Regions from separate parts of the Kocuria sp. CPCC 205235 genome, predicted to be linked through region 1. Evidence: predicted binding sites of a transcription regulator. Region 1 holds the regulator's gene; the other holds the start of a gene.
The links. The regulator HrcA, encoded in region 1, represses chaperone genes, less so after heat shock. The targets are predictions, from matches to a motif close to TTNGCACTCGNNNNNNNCGAGTGCNAA.
Positions count from the first base shown of each region.

Region 2: a site for HrcA is predicted at 1,604-1,630, ahead of groES (co-chaperone GroES). Genes of this name have one in related genera too.

Region 1 is NZ_JAVKPR010000014.1:49,568-57,368, forward strand. It holds gene RF638_RS10650 (GTPase Era) at 1-49, opposite strand, end outside; gene ybeY (rRNA maturation RNase YbeY) at 83-589, opposite strand; gene RF638_RS10660 (PhoH family protein) at 586-1,611, opposite strand; gene RF638_RS10665 (GerMN domain-containing protein) at 1,871-2,794, shown strand; gene RF638_RS10670 (16S rRNA (uracil(1498)-N(3))-methyltransferase) at 2,878-3,639, opposite strand; gene dnaJ (molecular chaperone DnaJ) at 3,636-4,778, opposite strand; gene hrcA (heat-inducible transcriptional repressor HrcA) at 4,852-5,865, opposite strand; gene RF638_RS10685 (DUF3097 domain-containing protein) at 6,039-6,905, shown strand; gene RF638_RS10690 (DUF4870 domain-containing protein) at 7,099-7,551, shown strand; gene hemW (radical SAM family heme chaperone HemW) at 7,690-7,801, opposite strand, start outside.
Region 2 is NZ_JAVKPR010000005.1:95,683-103,483, forward strand. It holds gene groL (chaperonin GroEL) at 1-1,020, opposite strand, end outside; gene groES (co-chaperone GroES) at 1,129-1,425, opposite strand; gene RF638_RS05500 (siderophore ABC transporter substrate-binding protein) at 1,846-2,811, shown strand; gene RF638_RS05505 (ABC transporter permease) at 2,808-3,923, shown strand; gene RF638_RS05510 (iron chelate uptake ABC transporter family permease subunit) at 3,923-4,945, shown strand; gene RF638_RS05515 (ABC transporter ATP-binding protein) at 4,942-5,700, shown strand; gene RF638_RS05520 (class I SAM-dependent methyltransferase) at 5,732-6,994, shown strand; gene RF638_RS05525 (glutamate--cysteine ligase) at 7,091-7,801, shown strand, end outside.

The DNA of each region.
Region 1 (7,801 bases):
ATCCCGCGCGGAACTGATGGTCGGGGGTGTCCTGATGATCGTCAGACATCAACGTGTCCTTTCGGAAAGCGTGGGGGCGGGACTACTTCATCGTTTCGACAGGGGCGTCGCGCCCCAGGAACTCTTCGAGCAGGCCCCGCTGAAGGGTGAACATTGCTTCGCGTTCGTCCTCTTCCACGTGGTCGTGTCCGAGGAGGTGGAGCATGCCGTGCACGGTGAGCAGGCACAGTTCGTCCTGTGTACTGTGCCCCGCCGCTTGTGCCTGTCGTTCGGCCACGGGCGGGCAGAGCACGATGTCTCCGAGCACACCCAGGCTCGGTTCGGTCTCCGTGCCGGCCGTCAGCTCATCCATGGGGAAGGACATCACGTCCGTGGCACCGGGCAGGTCGAGCCACTGGACGTGCAGCTCGGCCATCTCGTCCTCGTCCACCACCGAAATGGACAGCTCCGTGTCCGGGTGAAGGTGCCAGCGAGCGAAGGCGAGGTCGGTCAGTGCGGTCAGTTGTTCCTGGTCCACGGCGCGGTAGGCAGCGGGGAACGTCGCTTGTTCTTCCGGGGAGTCCCACGGGGTGTCGATGAAAATGCTCATGCTCGCTCGTTCTGCTCGCCCTGTTCGAGGGGAACCGAAGCGGCCACCCTGCGCTCGTCCTTGCGGCGACGGCGCTCGTTCCGGTGCCGGTTGGTGGTGTCGAACTGATCGTAGGCGGCCACGATCTCGCCCACGAGTTCGTGGCGCACCACGTCCTGGGCCGTGAGCTCGCAGAACGCGATGTCGTCGATGTTCTGGAGCACGTGCTGCACCTGGCGCAGGCCCGACGACGTGCTGCCGGGCAGGTCCACCTGGGTGACGTCGCCGGTGACAACGATGCGCGAACCGAAACCCAGGCGGGTGAGGAACATCTTCATTTGTTCCGGCGTGGTGTTCTGCGCCTCGTCGAGGATCACGAAGGCGTCGTTCAGGGTGCGGCCGCGCATGTAAGCCAGCGGAGCCACCTCAATGGTGCCCGCTTCCATGAGACGCGGAATGGACTCCGGGTCCATCATGTCGTGCAGCGCGTCGTAGAGCGGGCGCAGGTACGGATCGATCTTGTCGTTGAGGGAACCCGGCAGGAACCCCAGGCGCTCGCCAGCCTCCACGGCGGGGCGAGTGAGGATGATCCGGCTGACCTCTTTGGCCTGCAGAGCGCGCACGGCCTTGGCCATGGCCAAGTAGGTTTTACCCGTACCGGCCGGGCCCACGCCGAAGACCACGGTGTGCTCGTCGATGGCGTCCACGTAGTGCTTCTGGTTCACCGTCTTGGGCCGGATGGTCTTGCCGCGGGTCGACAGGATGCTCGTCGACAGCGCACTGGCCGGGCGCATGCCTTCGGCCTCGCGCAGCATGCGCGTCACGCGCATGACGGTTCGCTCCGTGATCTCGGTCCCTCGTTGAGCCAGGACCACGAGTTCTTCGAGCAGTGCAGCGGCCGAGCGCGTGTCGTGCACGGGCCCCTCAAAGGCAACGTCAACGTCGCGCACGGTGATGCGCACGGCGGGAAAGTTCTGTTCAAGAAGGCGCAGCGTGGCATCGGCTTGTCCAAGTGCGCGGAGAGCGGTGTCCCGGTCGGGCATGTGCACGACAACGCGGGTGTGGCCTTCGTGGTCTTGTGGGTTCGGATCGACCCCGGATACATGATCAGTCATTGGGGTCCAGCCTACCGCTCGTTGTGTTGCAGGTTGATAACGGTTTCACCCAGGACGCACTTCTGGGTTCATCGCCACCTGTAACTGTGGGTATCTTTGTCCACCGGTACCAAACTCGTACGTTCTGCGCGCTCTCAACTCGTGTGCGGCGATCAACTGCTACAGCTCATACCGGGGTGGTGAACTCATGGAACACAGGCATTACTCTGCCCGCAATGCGGCGGTCCTACTGTCCGCGGGTCTTGCCGTGAGCCTGGTTCTCTCCGCATGCGGGTCCGCCGCTGACCGCGCGACCAATGCCTTGAGCACCGCTCCCAGGATTGCCTCCGCACCCATGAGCACGGACAACGCCTACGAGGGTGTCGCCACCGAACAGACTCCGGTCTACTGGGCCGGAAGTGGAGCGCAAGAGGGTTATCTCTTCCGGGAGTTCCGCACCGCCTCCAACGCGGACACCGTGGATCCCGTGGCCGAAGCCGTAGTCATGATGACCACGCTGTCGCCCCTCGACGAGGATTACCGTTCGATGTGGACCCAGGTGGAGAACGTGGGCACATCCGTGTCCCCGGATGGAACCATCACCGTGGACATGCCCTCCACCGCCTTTGCCAGCAGGCTTTCGGAGGACGACGCGAAACTTGCACTCCAACAACTCGTCTACACCGTGTCCGCTGCAGCCGTTACGGCTGGACTCCTCGATGCCGCTACGGCCAAAGAAGTTCGCGTCCTGGTGGACGGTGAAACCGGATACAAGGCTTTCGGTTCCGTGGACCTGGATGAACCGATTTCCCGTGACGCCTCGATAGCCTCACCGGTGTGGTTGATCGATCCCCAGACCGGTACGGAAGCGGGTCAGCCCATGACGATCTTCGGCAGGGTGCTGCCGGAATACGCATCGGCCCGGTGGGAAGTCATTCCGGAGGGCGAAGATCGAGCTGTGAAATCGGGAGAGATTTCCGAACCGAAGAACACACCCGCGTCCACCGCCGGAACCGAGTTCCGTTTCCCGGTCGAGGTTCCCGCTGGTGAGTACACGGTGCGGGTCATCGGTGTGAATGACGCAGGACAAGAGGTCAAGGACGACCACACTGTCACGGTCGTCGAAGACTGAGCAACCTACCCGAACTCACCCCTGGTGTGGGGCGTCGGTTCACTCCTTGATCGCCGATGAGCGAGCCACGGCGGCGCTGGAGATCAGGCCCAACGCCCGGTCAAGGCACACAATGCGGCCAGAGCTGCCGGTCCGGCGGTCGAGGCGCGCATGACCTCGTGGCCGAGCTTCAGGGGTCTCGCCCCTGCCGCGACGAACCGATTCAGTTCCTGATCGCTGATCCCGCCCTCTGGGCCCACGATCACACCGATCGACTCGGCTCCGGAGAGCTCTTGGGATTCGAGACCGCCCCAGGAGACAGCGGAGGACTCGTGCAGCACGAACCACAAAGTTCCGCTTTCCTGTTGCATCAAGGAGGCAAGGCCGCTCGAATTCACGTGCTCCCCGAGCTCGGGCCAGCGCGCACGCCGTGACTGCTTGGCCGCAGCGGCCATCGTGGACTGCCATTTGGCGAGAGTCTTGGCGGCGCGTTCGGGCTTGAGTCGCACAATGCTTCGGTCTGCCTGCCACGGGATCACCCGGTCCACGCCCAGCTCGGTGGCGCTCTCGGCGGCCTGCAGATCACGGTCACCCTTGGCCAGCGCCTGGACCAGAACGAACTCGGTGGCGGGGGCGGGCTCCTGCGTCACGGAGACGACCCGAACGGTCATGGTGTCTTTCTCACCGCTCACGAATTCGCACGCTGCCCGCTTCCCGGCGCCGTCCACGAGATCGAGGGTCTCCCCCGCCCGTAGCCTGCGGACTGTGACCGCGTGGCGCGCCTCGGCGCCGGCGAGGACGAACTCCTCACCGGCGCTCGCGCCGTTCAGTTCGGAACCGTCGGCGAAGAAGACCGGATCCGTCACAGATCGTTGAACCGATCCTTGAGCCGGGAGAAGAAGCCACCGGAGGACGGCGTGTTCATGGTGGTTGCGTCCGAGCGGCGCTCATTGCGCAGGGTGGCCAACTGCTCGATCAAGTCCCGCTGCTCGGAGTTGAGATCCTGCGGGGTCTCCACCTCGATGTGCACCTGAAGATCACCGCGGCCCTTGCCACGCAGGTGGGTCACGCCCAGATCCTCGAGCGTCACGGTGGCACCCGACTGGGTGCCCGAGGCGACGTCGACGTCGCGAGCGCCGTCGAACGTGTCGAGCTGGACCGTGGTACCCAGGGCGGCCGAGGTCATGGGAATGCGGAGGCGGGCGTGCAGGTCGTCGCCTTCGCGATGGAAGGTGGGGTCGGGATCGACCTTGAGTTCCACGTAGAGGTCACCGTTGGGTCCGCCGGCGGTACCGGCCTCACCCTGACCCGAGAGTCGGATGCGGTTACCGGACTGGACGCCCGCCGGAATCTTGATGGTGAGCGGGCGGCGGTCACGCACGCGACCCTCGCCGTAGCATTCGTGGCATGGGTTCTCGATCACGGTGCCGAAGCCGTTACAGGACGCGCACGGTGCCTGGGTGGTCACCACACCCAGGATCGACTGCTTCTGGTACTGCATGTGACCGGAGCCGCGGCACATGGAGCACGTGGTGGGGCTGGTGCCGGGCTGGCAGCACGAACCTTGACACGTGGGGCAGACGACCGCGGTGTCCACGGTGATGTCCTTCTCAATGCCGAACACTGCGTCCTTCAGCGAAATGCGCACGTTGATGAGCGCGTCCTGGCCCTGTCGGGTACGGGACTGGGGCCCGCGCTGCCCGGCGGCACCGGCGCCCTGGAAGAAGGTCTCGAAGATGTCCGCGAAACCGAAGCCGGAGCCGGGGAAGCCCCCGCCGAAACCGGTGTCGGTTCCGTTCTCGTTACCCGTGGCGTCGTAGACGCGGCGCTTTTCGGGGTCCGCCAGGACATCGTTCGCGTGGGACACACGCTTGAACTCTTCGGCGGCCTCCGGGGAGGGATTCACGTCCGGGTGGAGTTTGCGGGCCTTCTTGCGGTAGGCGCGCTTGATCTCTTCCGGGCTGGCATCCCGGGTCACGCCCAGGGTTTCGTAGTGATCGCTCACGATGGAATCGATTCTTCTTTCGTCAGTGTGTGTTTCTCAACGCGGATGGGGAACGGTGCCACGGCGGGCGCCGCTACTCCCCCAGCGTGTGGGACAAATAGCGTGCCACGGCGCGGACCGCGGCCATGGTGGAGGGGTAATCCATTCGGGTGGGACCCACCACGCCCAGTTTGGACACGGATTCTGGGCCGTAGCCGGTGGCCACCACGGAAGTTTCCGCGAGCGGGTCGTCGGTACTGTCGGACCCGATACGCACGGCCACACCACGGACATCCTGTTGCATCTCTGACAACAATCGCAGCATGACCACTTGTTCCTCAAGTGCTTCGAGCACGGGACCGATACTGAGAGCAAAGTCACCGCTGAAGCGCGCCAGGTTGGCCGTGCCGGCCATGACCAGTCGGTGGTCCTCCGACGACGCCGCGAGCGACGCGAGTGCCTCGGCCACCACCGTGCCGGCCTCGGCCAGTTCCGGGGGCAGCTGCCGAACCAGGTTCGAGGCGCCCGCGGGTACGTCCTGCAGGGGCCGCCCCATGACCGACGCCAGCACACGGGCCCGCAGCTCCATGAGTTCGTGCTCAGGCAGTGCCCGGCTCACTTCAACGATGCGCTGCAGGACCCGGCCGGACGTTGGAATGAACACGACCAGCAGGGAGGTGCCGCCCACGTCCACGAGCTCCACGTGGCGCAGGGTGGTGCCGGAGGCCGCCGGGTACTGGATCACTGCCACCTGGTGCGTTAGCTGGGCGAGGAGCCGCACGGTGCGTTCCATGGCGTCGTCGAGGTCGTCCGCGCCGTCCAGGAACGACTGGATGGCGCGTTTCTGCGGAGACGACAATGGCCGAACCGAGGCAATCTGGTCCACGAAGGTGCGGTAACCCTTGTCCGTAGGGATGCGGCCGGAACTGGTGTGCGGGGCCACGATCAGGCCGTCTTCCTCCAACGCGGCCATGTCGTTGCGGACGGTGGCGGAGGAAACGCCCAATTGATGCCGTTCCACCAGCGCCTTGGATCCCACGGGCTCCCGTGAATGGACGTAGTCCTCGACAATGGCCCGCAAGATTTCTGCTCTGCGCGGCTGGCTCACTCGTGTCACCTCCCCGGCGTGGACGGGCTTGCACCATGGATCTGGTCTCCGTGGCTATTTTGGCACTCAATGGTTGACAGTGCTAATTCACATGAGTCTACCCCCGGTCTCCCCGCACGCTATTTGGTACGCTCGCGGCTGATCATCCACCCCGCACGTGAGGACGGCGCATCGTGACAGCATCCGGTTGGACCTGGGGCCCGCAGGATTTGACCAGCCCAGCGGTGGCCCGCACCGGACCCGTGCCCCGCGAGACCGCGCTGGAACCCGGCATGGTTCTCGAAGATGCGCAGACCGGCTGGGTGGGTGCCGCGGTGAGCCTGGAAACCATTGGTGGTATGCGCGTGGTCGGTCTGGAGGACCGGCACGGGAAGATCAAGACCTTTCCGCTCGGACCCGGGTTCCTGCTCGACGGTGAGCCCATCAAGCTGGGGCCACCCGCGCGAAAGACCGGGCCCAAGAAACCCGCTCGCACCCGCTCGGGCTCCGTGGCGGTGGAGGGGTTGCGCGCCAGCGTGGCCAAGGAGTCACGCATCTGGGTCGAGGGCTATCACGACGCCGAACTGGTCGCCAAGGTCTGGGGTCATGACTTGGCGGTCGAGGGCATCGTGGTGGAACCGCTGCACGGTATCGACGATCTTCCCGCGGCGGTCCGCGAGTTCAATCCGGGCCGCGAAAGACGACTCGGCGTTCTGGTGGACCACCTGGTCACAGGATCCAAGGAATCCAAGATCGCTGCGGACGCGCTGCGCGTTCCCGGGGCCCAGGGCAATTTGTTGGTCCTTGGCCACCCGTATGTGGACATCTGGCAGGCCGTGAAACCCTCGGTTCTGGGCTTACAGGAGTGGCCCGTGATTCCGCGCGGGATCGATTGGAAAACGGGCATGGCCAAGGCGCTGGGTCTGCCCCATAAGACTCCCGCGGACATCGGGCAGGCCTGGCAGCGGATTCTGGCCCGCGTGGACTCCTACTCGGACCTGGAACCATCACTGCTGGGACGGGTCGAGGAGCTCATCGATTTCCTCACGGCACCGCAGTAATTCCCCCCGCGACGTCAATGGAGCAAATGCACTACCGAGGCTATGGATCAGAGCCAATGGTGGCCCTTCGGGGTGGTGCGAGTAACATCGCCGGCTCAGCTCGAACACAGACTCAGGCCCCTAGAATGAACCGAATACTTCAAGCGCAGCATCTCGCTGCACGACGGGCTCGTTGCCCCGGAAAGAGACATCTGTGGTTGATCAAGCCTCCGCCCCCTCCGGTTCCCGATCGGTGACCGGTAACGCTCCCGCTTTCGAGAGCATCTCCGCCCAGGCCGAACCCTTGGATATTTCCCAGGACAGGCAGTTCGCCACCCTCGCGCACCTGGGCGGTGTCGCCGGTGCACTGCCCAGCTACTTGATTCACCGCACGCTGGGAGATCGCGGACCGTTCACCCGCCAGGAGTCCCGCGAAGCGCTCAACTTTTCCCTGTTGCCCACCCTGATCATCCTGGTGGGCATTGCGTTGTCCCTGATTCCCGCGGTCGGTTGGGTCTTTGCCTTGGTAGCCGCCCTCACCTGGGTCGTTCTGGCGGTCCAATCGGTGATTGCCGGCATCAAGGTCAACCAGGGCGAGCCCTACCAATACCGCGGCAACACACACCTTTTCGACAAGCTGCAGACCAGGCGTTCCGCCAAGGCCTGAACCTCACCTCAGCTATGACGACGCCGCCGCGTCCGGTTGATCCGGACGCGGCGGTTTTTGTTCGCGTTTCGTTCTACTGCCCTGCGCGCCACTTCGTGGTGGCATTCCACCGGACGGCTGCGCCCAGCGGCGGATGCGTCACCAGTCGAGCAGGCGACGGGTCACGGCGTCGGCCATGAGACGACCTTGGTCGGTGAGTATCACGCGCCCAGCGATCGCGGCGGGCCCGTCCACCCAGCCGTCCGCGATG
Region 2 (7,801 bases), on a different contig from region 1:
CGCGACCTGCTCGGCCGAGCCGCCGCCGTCAACCACGGTGGTCTGGCCCTTGGTCACGGTCACGCGGCGCGCGGTACCGAGCTGGGACATGTCCACGCTGTCCAGCGAGATGCCCAACTCGGGGGTGATCACGGTGCCGTTGGTCAGCACGGCCAGGTCCTGCATGATCGCCTTGCGGCGGTCACCGAAACCGGGAGCCTTCAGCGCGACGACGTCCAGGGTGCCACGCAGCTTGTTGACCACAAGGGTGGACAGGGCCTCGCCCTCGACGTCCTCCGCGATGATGGTCAGCGGCTTCTTGGCCTGCAGTACCTTTTCCAGAACCGGCATCAGGTCCTGCACGGAAGAGATCTTGCCCTGGTAGAGCAGGATCAGGCTGTCTTCGAGGACGGCTTCCTGGCGCTCCTGGTCGGTGATGAACGACGGCGAGAGGTAGCCCTTGTCGAACTGCATACCTTCGGTGACGTCCAGCTCGACCTCGGTCGAGGAGCCGTCTTCGATGGTGATGACGCCGTCGGTCCCCACGGTCTCGAAAGCGCGAGCGATCAGCTCACCGATTTCCGGGGACTGAGCGGAGATCGCGGCCACGTGGGCCACGTCCTGACCTTCGACCGGGCGGGCGTTGTCCAGCAGACGCTGGGACACGGCCTCCACGGCTGTTTCGATTCCGCGCTTGATCTCGCTGGGGGCCGCACCGGCGGCCACGTTGCGCAGACCCTCCTTGACCAGGGCCTGCGCCAGCACGGTCGCGGTGGTGGTGCCGTCACCGGCAACATCGTTGGTCTTGGTGGCAACTTCCTTGGCGAGCTGAGCGCCGAGGTTCTCGTACGGGCCGTCCAGCTCTACTTCGCGAGCAATGGTGACGCCGTCGTTGGTGATTGTGGGGGCGCCCCACTTCTTGTCGAGAACGACATTGCGCCCGCGCGGGCCGAGGGTCACCTTGACGGTGTCGGCAAGCCGGTTGACACCGGCCTCAAGGGCTTTGCGAGCGGCGTCGTTGAACGCCAACTGCTTGGGCATGTGTGCTCCTTATCGGGCGAGAAAACTAAGGGTGAAAAACGCGGTACCCGTGCGCCACCCACTCACGAGTAGGCGCAGCGGGCACCGCGCAGAAAGGATTCTGAAGACTTACTTCTCGATGACTGCCAGCACGTCACGTGCCGGGAGCACGAGGTACTCTTCGCCGTTGTACTTGACCTCGGTTCCGCCGTACTTGGAGAAGATGACCAGGTCACCTTCCTTGACGTCCACGGGGATGCGGTTGCCCTTGTCGTCGACGCGGCCCGGACCCACAGCCAGGACGGTGCCCTCCTGGGGCTTCTCCTTGGCGGTATCGGGGATGACCAGACCGGAAGCAGTGGTCTGCTCGGCGGCCAGCGGCTGGACCACAATGCGGTCCTCGAGGGGCTTGATGGAGACCGACACGATCTCTCCCTTTCTTTAGGCGTATGAGACGGTGAGCGCCCACGGTGGTTCACGGGGTCCCGTGACCGCGGATGCGCTACGAGCCAGTTGGCGTGCCAACCGTCGTCGCGGTGCCGATTGAGCGCCTGGCCCTTAGCACCCTCACCCGGAGAGTGCCAATAGTCACTCTAGGGTTGGCCTGGCAGTCGGTCAAGGCGAGTGCCAGACGTTCACTCGCCGATGAAAACAATTAGGTAAGTAACACGTTCGCTATTAGCTTGCGCACACCCAATTCCTCCCGCTAGTTTGTCAGGTAAGGCAAACCTAAGACGATGCATTCACAGGTCAGGGTTCGACGGCGCCGTCGTACCTACCTGGCATTGCCGCCGGGTTTGCGCGGCCGCACGATCCCGCACCTTCCCTGAACACTTGAGGAACGACATGAACCGCATCAGCCCCAAGGCCATGGCACTGCTCACCGCAGGTGGCCTTCTCGCTCTCACCGGTTGCTCCACCGAAGCCGCTGGCGAGTCCTCCTCCGAGGAAAGCGCCTCGAACGAAACCGTGACCGTGGAGCACGTCCAGGGCACCACCGAGGTCCCCAAGAACCCTGAGACCGTGATCTCCATGGACCTGGGGGTCATCGACAGCTTCGAGGCCCTGGGCGAAGAGGTCGACGGCCTGCCCAAGCCCGCATCCTTGCCGGACGAATTCGAGAAGTACCAGGACGAGAAGTACGTCAACGCCGGCGGCATGAAGGAACCGGACATGGAGGCCATCTCGGCCGCCAACCCGGACCTGATCATCATTTCCGGCCGTACCGCGGACTTCTACGACCAGTTCTCGGAAATCGCCCCCACCGTGGACTTGACCATGGATCAGAAGGACCCGGTCGCCTCCTTCAAGAAGCAGTCGGAGACCATCGGTCAGATCCTGGGCAAGGAATCCGAGGTGGAGGAGAAACTCTCGGGCGTGGACCAGCAGATCGCCGACACCAAGGAAGCCGCCACTGATGCCGGTTCCGCCATGTTCCTGATGACCAATGCCGGTGAGATCAATGCCTACGGCCCCGGCTCGCGCTTCGGCAACATCATCTTCGACACCCTGGGCGTGAAGCCCGCCGGTGATGTGCAGTCAGAAGGCACCCACGGTGAGTCCCTGTCCTTCGAGGCAATCTCCGAAGCCAACCCGGACCGCCTGTTCGTGATCGACCGCGACGTGGCCGTGGGTCAGGGCGAATCCGGCCAGGCAGCTCAGCAGGTTCTGGACAACGACCTGGTCAACCAGACCACCGCCGCGAAGGAAGACCAGATCACCTACCTGGATCCCTCCGCGTGGTACATCGTGGGTCCCGGCCTGAACAACTTCCCCAAGATGATCACTGAAGTTCAGGACAGCTTGAAGTGAGCACCATCGCTCACGCACCTGAGAACACCGGCGGCGGTTCGGCTCCCGAACCTCAACCCGCTGTAAAACCCGGAGCAAGTAATCGCTCGGACCAGGCCGGAAGGCCCGGACCCTTCAGGCGACTGCTGCGCTCCAACGGTGCCCTGGTGATCGCCGCTCTCGCGGTGCTCGTCCTGGCAGTGATCTCAACGTTCGTGGGCGTCGCGGATGTCACGCCGGCCACCCTGATGCGTCAGGTGGCCGGCGGGGACACCGCCGGACTCCAAGAGTCCTTTCATCTCCTGGCCGTCTCCCGTTTTCCGCGCACCATCTCCGTGATCCTTGCCGGTATGGCCATGGCCGTGGCCGGTCTGATCATGCAGCAGATGGCGCGCAACAAATTCGTGGAACCCTCCACGGTCGGCACCGTGGAATCTGCCTCATTGGGCCTGCTGGCCGTCACCGTGCTGGTTCCGAGCGCACCACTGCTCGGCAAGATGGGCGTTGCGGCGGTCTTCGCCGTGGGCGGCACCGCTCTGTTCCTGGCCGTGCTGCAGAAGATCCCGCTGCGCAACGCGCTGCTCGTTCCCTTGGTCGGCATCATGCTGGGCAACGTGATCGCAGCGATCACCACGTTCTTCGCCTACCGCTTCAATCTGCTGCAGACGCTCAACACGTGGATGATCGGTGACTTCTCCGGCGTCATCAAGGGCCGCTACGAGTTGCTGTGGCTCGTAGCAGCACTCACCCTGATTGGTTACATCGCCGCTGATCGTTTCACCGTGGCCGGTATGGGCCAGGACGTCTCCACGACCCTGGGCGTGAACTACAAGCGCATTATGGCGCTGGGGATGACCATCGTGGCTCTCATTTCCGCCGTGGTGGTCGTGACCATCGGCTCCATCCCGTTCCTGGGCCTGGTGGTTCCCAACATCGTGTCTCTCATGATCGGTGACAACATGCGCCGGTCGGTTCCGTGGGTGGGTGTCTTCGGCGCGGGCTTCGTGCTCGTGTGCGACATCGTGGGTCGTGTGATCCGCTACCCGTTCGAGATTCCCGTGGGAACCGTGGTGGCCGTGGTGGGCGCTGCAATCTTCTTGGCCATGCTGTTGCGGAAGCGAGCTCGTTCCTGATGACCCCCAAATCCGCCGCTCTGCCGGTCCCCAACGCGATCCAGCAGAAGCGCAAACGCTTTGTCGTGCGCTCCGTGTCGCCGGCCATGGTCACCGCCCTCATCGGCGCGCTGGCCCTGGTGTGCATCGGCCTGTACTTGTTCCTGGGCCTGGATGCCAACGCCGCTTATGTGCTCCCCCGCCGCGCCAACCGTGTGTTCACCATGGTCCTGGTCGCCTTCTGCGTGGGTGTCTCCACCGTGCTGTTCCAGACGGTCACCTCCAATAGGATCCTGACGCCCTCCATCATGGGCTTCGACTCCCTGTTCATGCTGATCCAGACCGTGCTGATCTTCGTGATCGGCACCGTGGGCCGCACCCAGCTGGGGACCTATCCCCTGTTCATGCTGGAGCTCGGACTCATGGTGCTCTTCGCGGCCATCATGTACCGCTGGCTGTTCACGGGATCCGGGCTCTCACTGCACCTGGTGCTGCTGATCGGCATCGTGTTCGGCACGCTGTTCCGCGGTATTTCTTCGCTGCTGCAGCGCCTGTTGGACCCCAGCGAGTTCATGGTGCTGCAGGATTCCATGTTCGCCTCGTTCACCGGTGTGGACCTGGGTCTGCTGCGAATCTCCGTGGCCATCATTGCCGCCGCCACCATTCCGCTGATCGTGATGCGGCGCCGCTTCGACGTTCTGTCCCTGGGCCGTGACACCGCGATCAGCTTGGGGATCAACCACACCCGCACTGTGACCACCGTGTTGATCGTCTGCTCGATCTTCGTGGGCGTCTGCACCGCGCTGGTGGGTCCCATTACGTTCTTCGGACTGATCGTGGCCAACCTGGCCTATGCCCTGTGCCGCACCTTCCGCCACGCCTGGATCCTGCCGATTTCCGTGCTTCTCGGCATCGTGGCGCTCGTGGGCGGACAATTGATCCTGGAGCGCGTCTTCGCATTCGATACGGCGCTGTCCATTGTGATTGAGTTCTGCGGTGGGTTGTTGTTCTTGTTCCTGTTGTTGAGAGGGTCCATCAAGTGATTGAGCTGTCCGGTCTCACCAAGAAGTATGGCGAGACCACCGTGGTGGATCATGTCTCGGCACAGATCGAACCCGGTGGGGTGGTTTCGATCATCGGTGCCAACGGGGCAGGCAAATCCACCGCGCTGTCCATGGTTGCTCGCCTGGTCACTATGGACGACGGCTCCGTGTTCGTGGACGACCACGACGTGCTCAATACCCCCTCGGACCAGTTGGCCAAGAAGCTGTCCATTCTGCGCCAGGAGAACACCCTGACGGTTCGCCTCACGGTGCGCGACCTGGTGGGCTTCGGCAGATTCCCGCATTCGAAGGGTCGACTCCGGCCCGAGGACACCGAGCACATCGACCGCGCCCTGGACTACCTGAACCTCACCGAATTCGAAGACCGCTACGTGGACGAACTCTCCGGCGGTCAGCGGCAGCGCGTGTTCATTGCCATGGTGATTGCCCAGGACACGGACTACGTGCTCCTGGACGAGCCGCTCAACAACCTGGACATGAAGCACTCCGTGGAAATGATGAAGCTCCTGCGGCGCATGACCCACGAGCTCGGCAAGACCGTGATCCTGGTGATTCACGACATCAACTTCGCCTCGTGTTATTCGGATCGCATCCTGGCCATGAAGGAGGGCGCGCTCGTCTGTCAGGGCACCCCCGAAGAGATCATGCAGCCGGACATCCTGCGCGACATCTACGACATGGATATCCGCGTGGAGGTCATCAACGGCCACCACGTGGGCATGTACTACATGTGACCCGCGAGCGCGCTCGTGATGTGATGGAACCGTGAATTCCCCCGCCGATGCCGAGATGCACGCCCTCGCCCAGCTCCTCACGCCCCAGGGCCTGCACCTGGTGGATTCGATCGGAACCTACGATCCCGAGCGCTCGCTCAAGTTGTCCGAGTCGCTGCGCGCGGAAGGCTACTCCCCCGAGTTGGTTTCCGCGGCTCTCACGCAGGCCAAGCTGCGCACCCAGGCCAAGGCCAAATTCGGCGAGTTTGCTCAGCACATGGTCTTCACCCGCAACGGTCTGGAACAGGCCACGCGCTGGTCCGTGGCTGCGCTGCACGCCCGCCGATACGCCCAGGCGGACCTCACCCACGTGGCCGATCTCGGGTGCGGAATCGGTGCGGATTCCCTGGCCCTGGCCGCCCTCGAACGCACCGTGACCGCCGTCGAGAAGGACGAGCTGACCGCCGCCGTGGCCACGGTCAACCTCACCGGGTGGCCCAACGCGAACGTGGTGTGCGGCGACGTCGAAACCCTTGATTTTTCGGACCTCGAGAATGGCGCGCCCGACGGCGTCTGGCTGGATCCCGCGCGTCGGGTCACCGGTTCGGGGCGCACCCAGCGCGTTTTCGACCCCGAGGCGTTTTCGCCTCCCCTCTCCTTCGTGTCGGGGCTGGCCGATCAGGGTTTGGCCGTGGGTGCCAAGCTGGGACCCGGAATTCCTCACGATCAGGTGCCGGCCGACGCAGAGGCACAGTGGGTTTCCGATCACGGCGACGTGGTCGAGGTGGTGCTGTGGTTCAACGCGGTGCGCCGCCCGGACGTGGCCCGTGCCGCGCTCGTGCTGGGCTCGCGCGCGGACGGTTCCGCGACCGCCGCGGAACTGACCTCCGAGACTTGGGATTCCCCCGCGCCCGAAGGGGGCCTGCTGGGCGAAGTGGGCGAGTTCCTCTACGAGCCCGACGGCGCCGTGATCCGCGCCGGATTGGTCACTGATCTGGCGCAGCAATTGGACGCGCACCTGATCCACCCGACCATCGCGTATCTGTCCGGGGACGAGCTGCATGACTCCCCGCTGGCCACGGCGTACCGCGTGCGCGACGTGCTGCCTCACAACGTGAAGACCCTCAAAAAGTGGGTGCGGGATCACAACGTGGGCACGCTGACCATCAAGAAGCGCGGCACGGACGTGACTCCGGAACAGCTCAGGAAACAGCTGGCCCCTCGCGGCACCGAAAAAGCCACTCTGGTGATGACACGTTTGCAAGAAATCGGGAAAGAACGTCGCGCGGCGCTGGTGGTTGACCCCGTACACTGAAGTACCCGCTAAGCAGTGCGAGATTCGGTGAAGAATTCCCGGCCTCGCTCATGCACTGCGGGACATCCCCGGTGCACCCATGAGAGGACCACTGCCGTGCACATTGATTTCGTCTCTTCCGAACGCTCATCGTTGGGCGTCGAGTGGGAGATCGCCCTGGTTGATCGTGAAACCGGGGAGCTCGAACCGCGCGGCCAGGAAGTCCTCGAAGCGGTCATCGCGTCCAATCCCGAAATGGGCGAGGACGGCGACCACCCTCGCGTCACCGGTGAGTTCCTGCAGAACACCGTGGAAATGGTCACGGGAGTGTGCCACGACGTAGCCGAGGCCACCGCGCAGTTGAAATTTACGTCGGACGAGATCCGCAAGGTCGCCGATCCCGAGGGGTTGGAGATCTTCGCCGCCGGAACCCATCCGTTCTCGGAGTGGCAGGACCAGGCCGCCGTGGACAAGGAGCGCTACTACAAAGTGGTGGACCGCGCGCAGTACTGGGGCCGCCAAATGGTGATTTACGGCCTGCACGTACACGTGGGCGTGGATCACAAGAACAAGGCCCTGCCGGTTCTCGAAGGGTTGCTGAACTACTACCCGCACTTGCTCGCGCTCTCCGCCAACTCGCCGTACTGGTGCGGCCACGACACCGGCTACGCGTCACACCGTTCCCAGGTGTTCCAGCAGCTGCCCACCGCGGGACTGCCGTTCCAGTTCAAGAGCTGGGACGAATACGAGTCCTACGTTCAGGACTTGCTGACCACCGGCGTGATCGAGGACGATTCCGAAAACCGCTGGGACATCCGACCCGTTCCT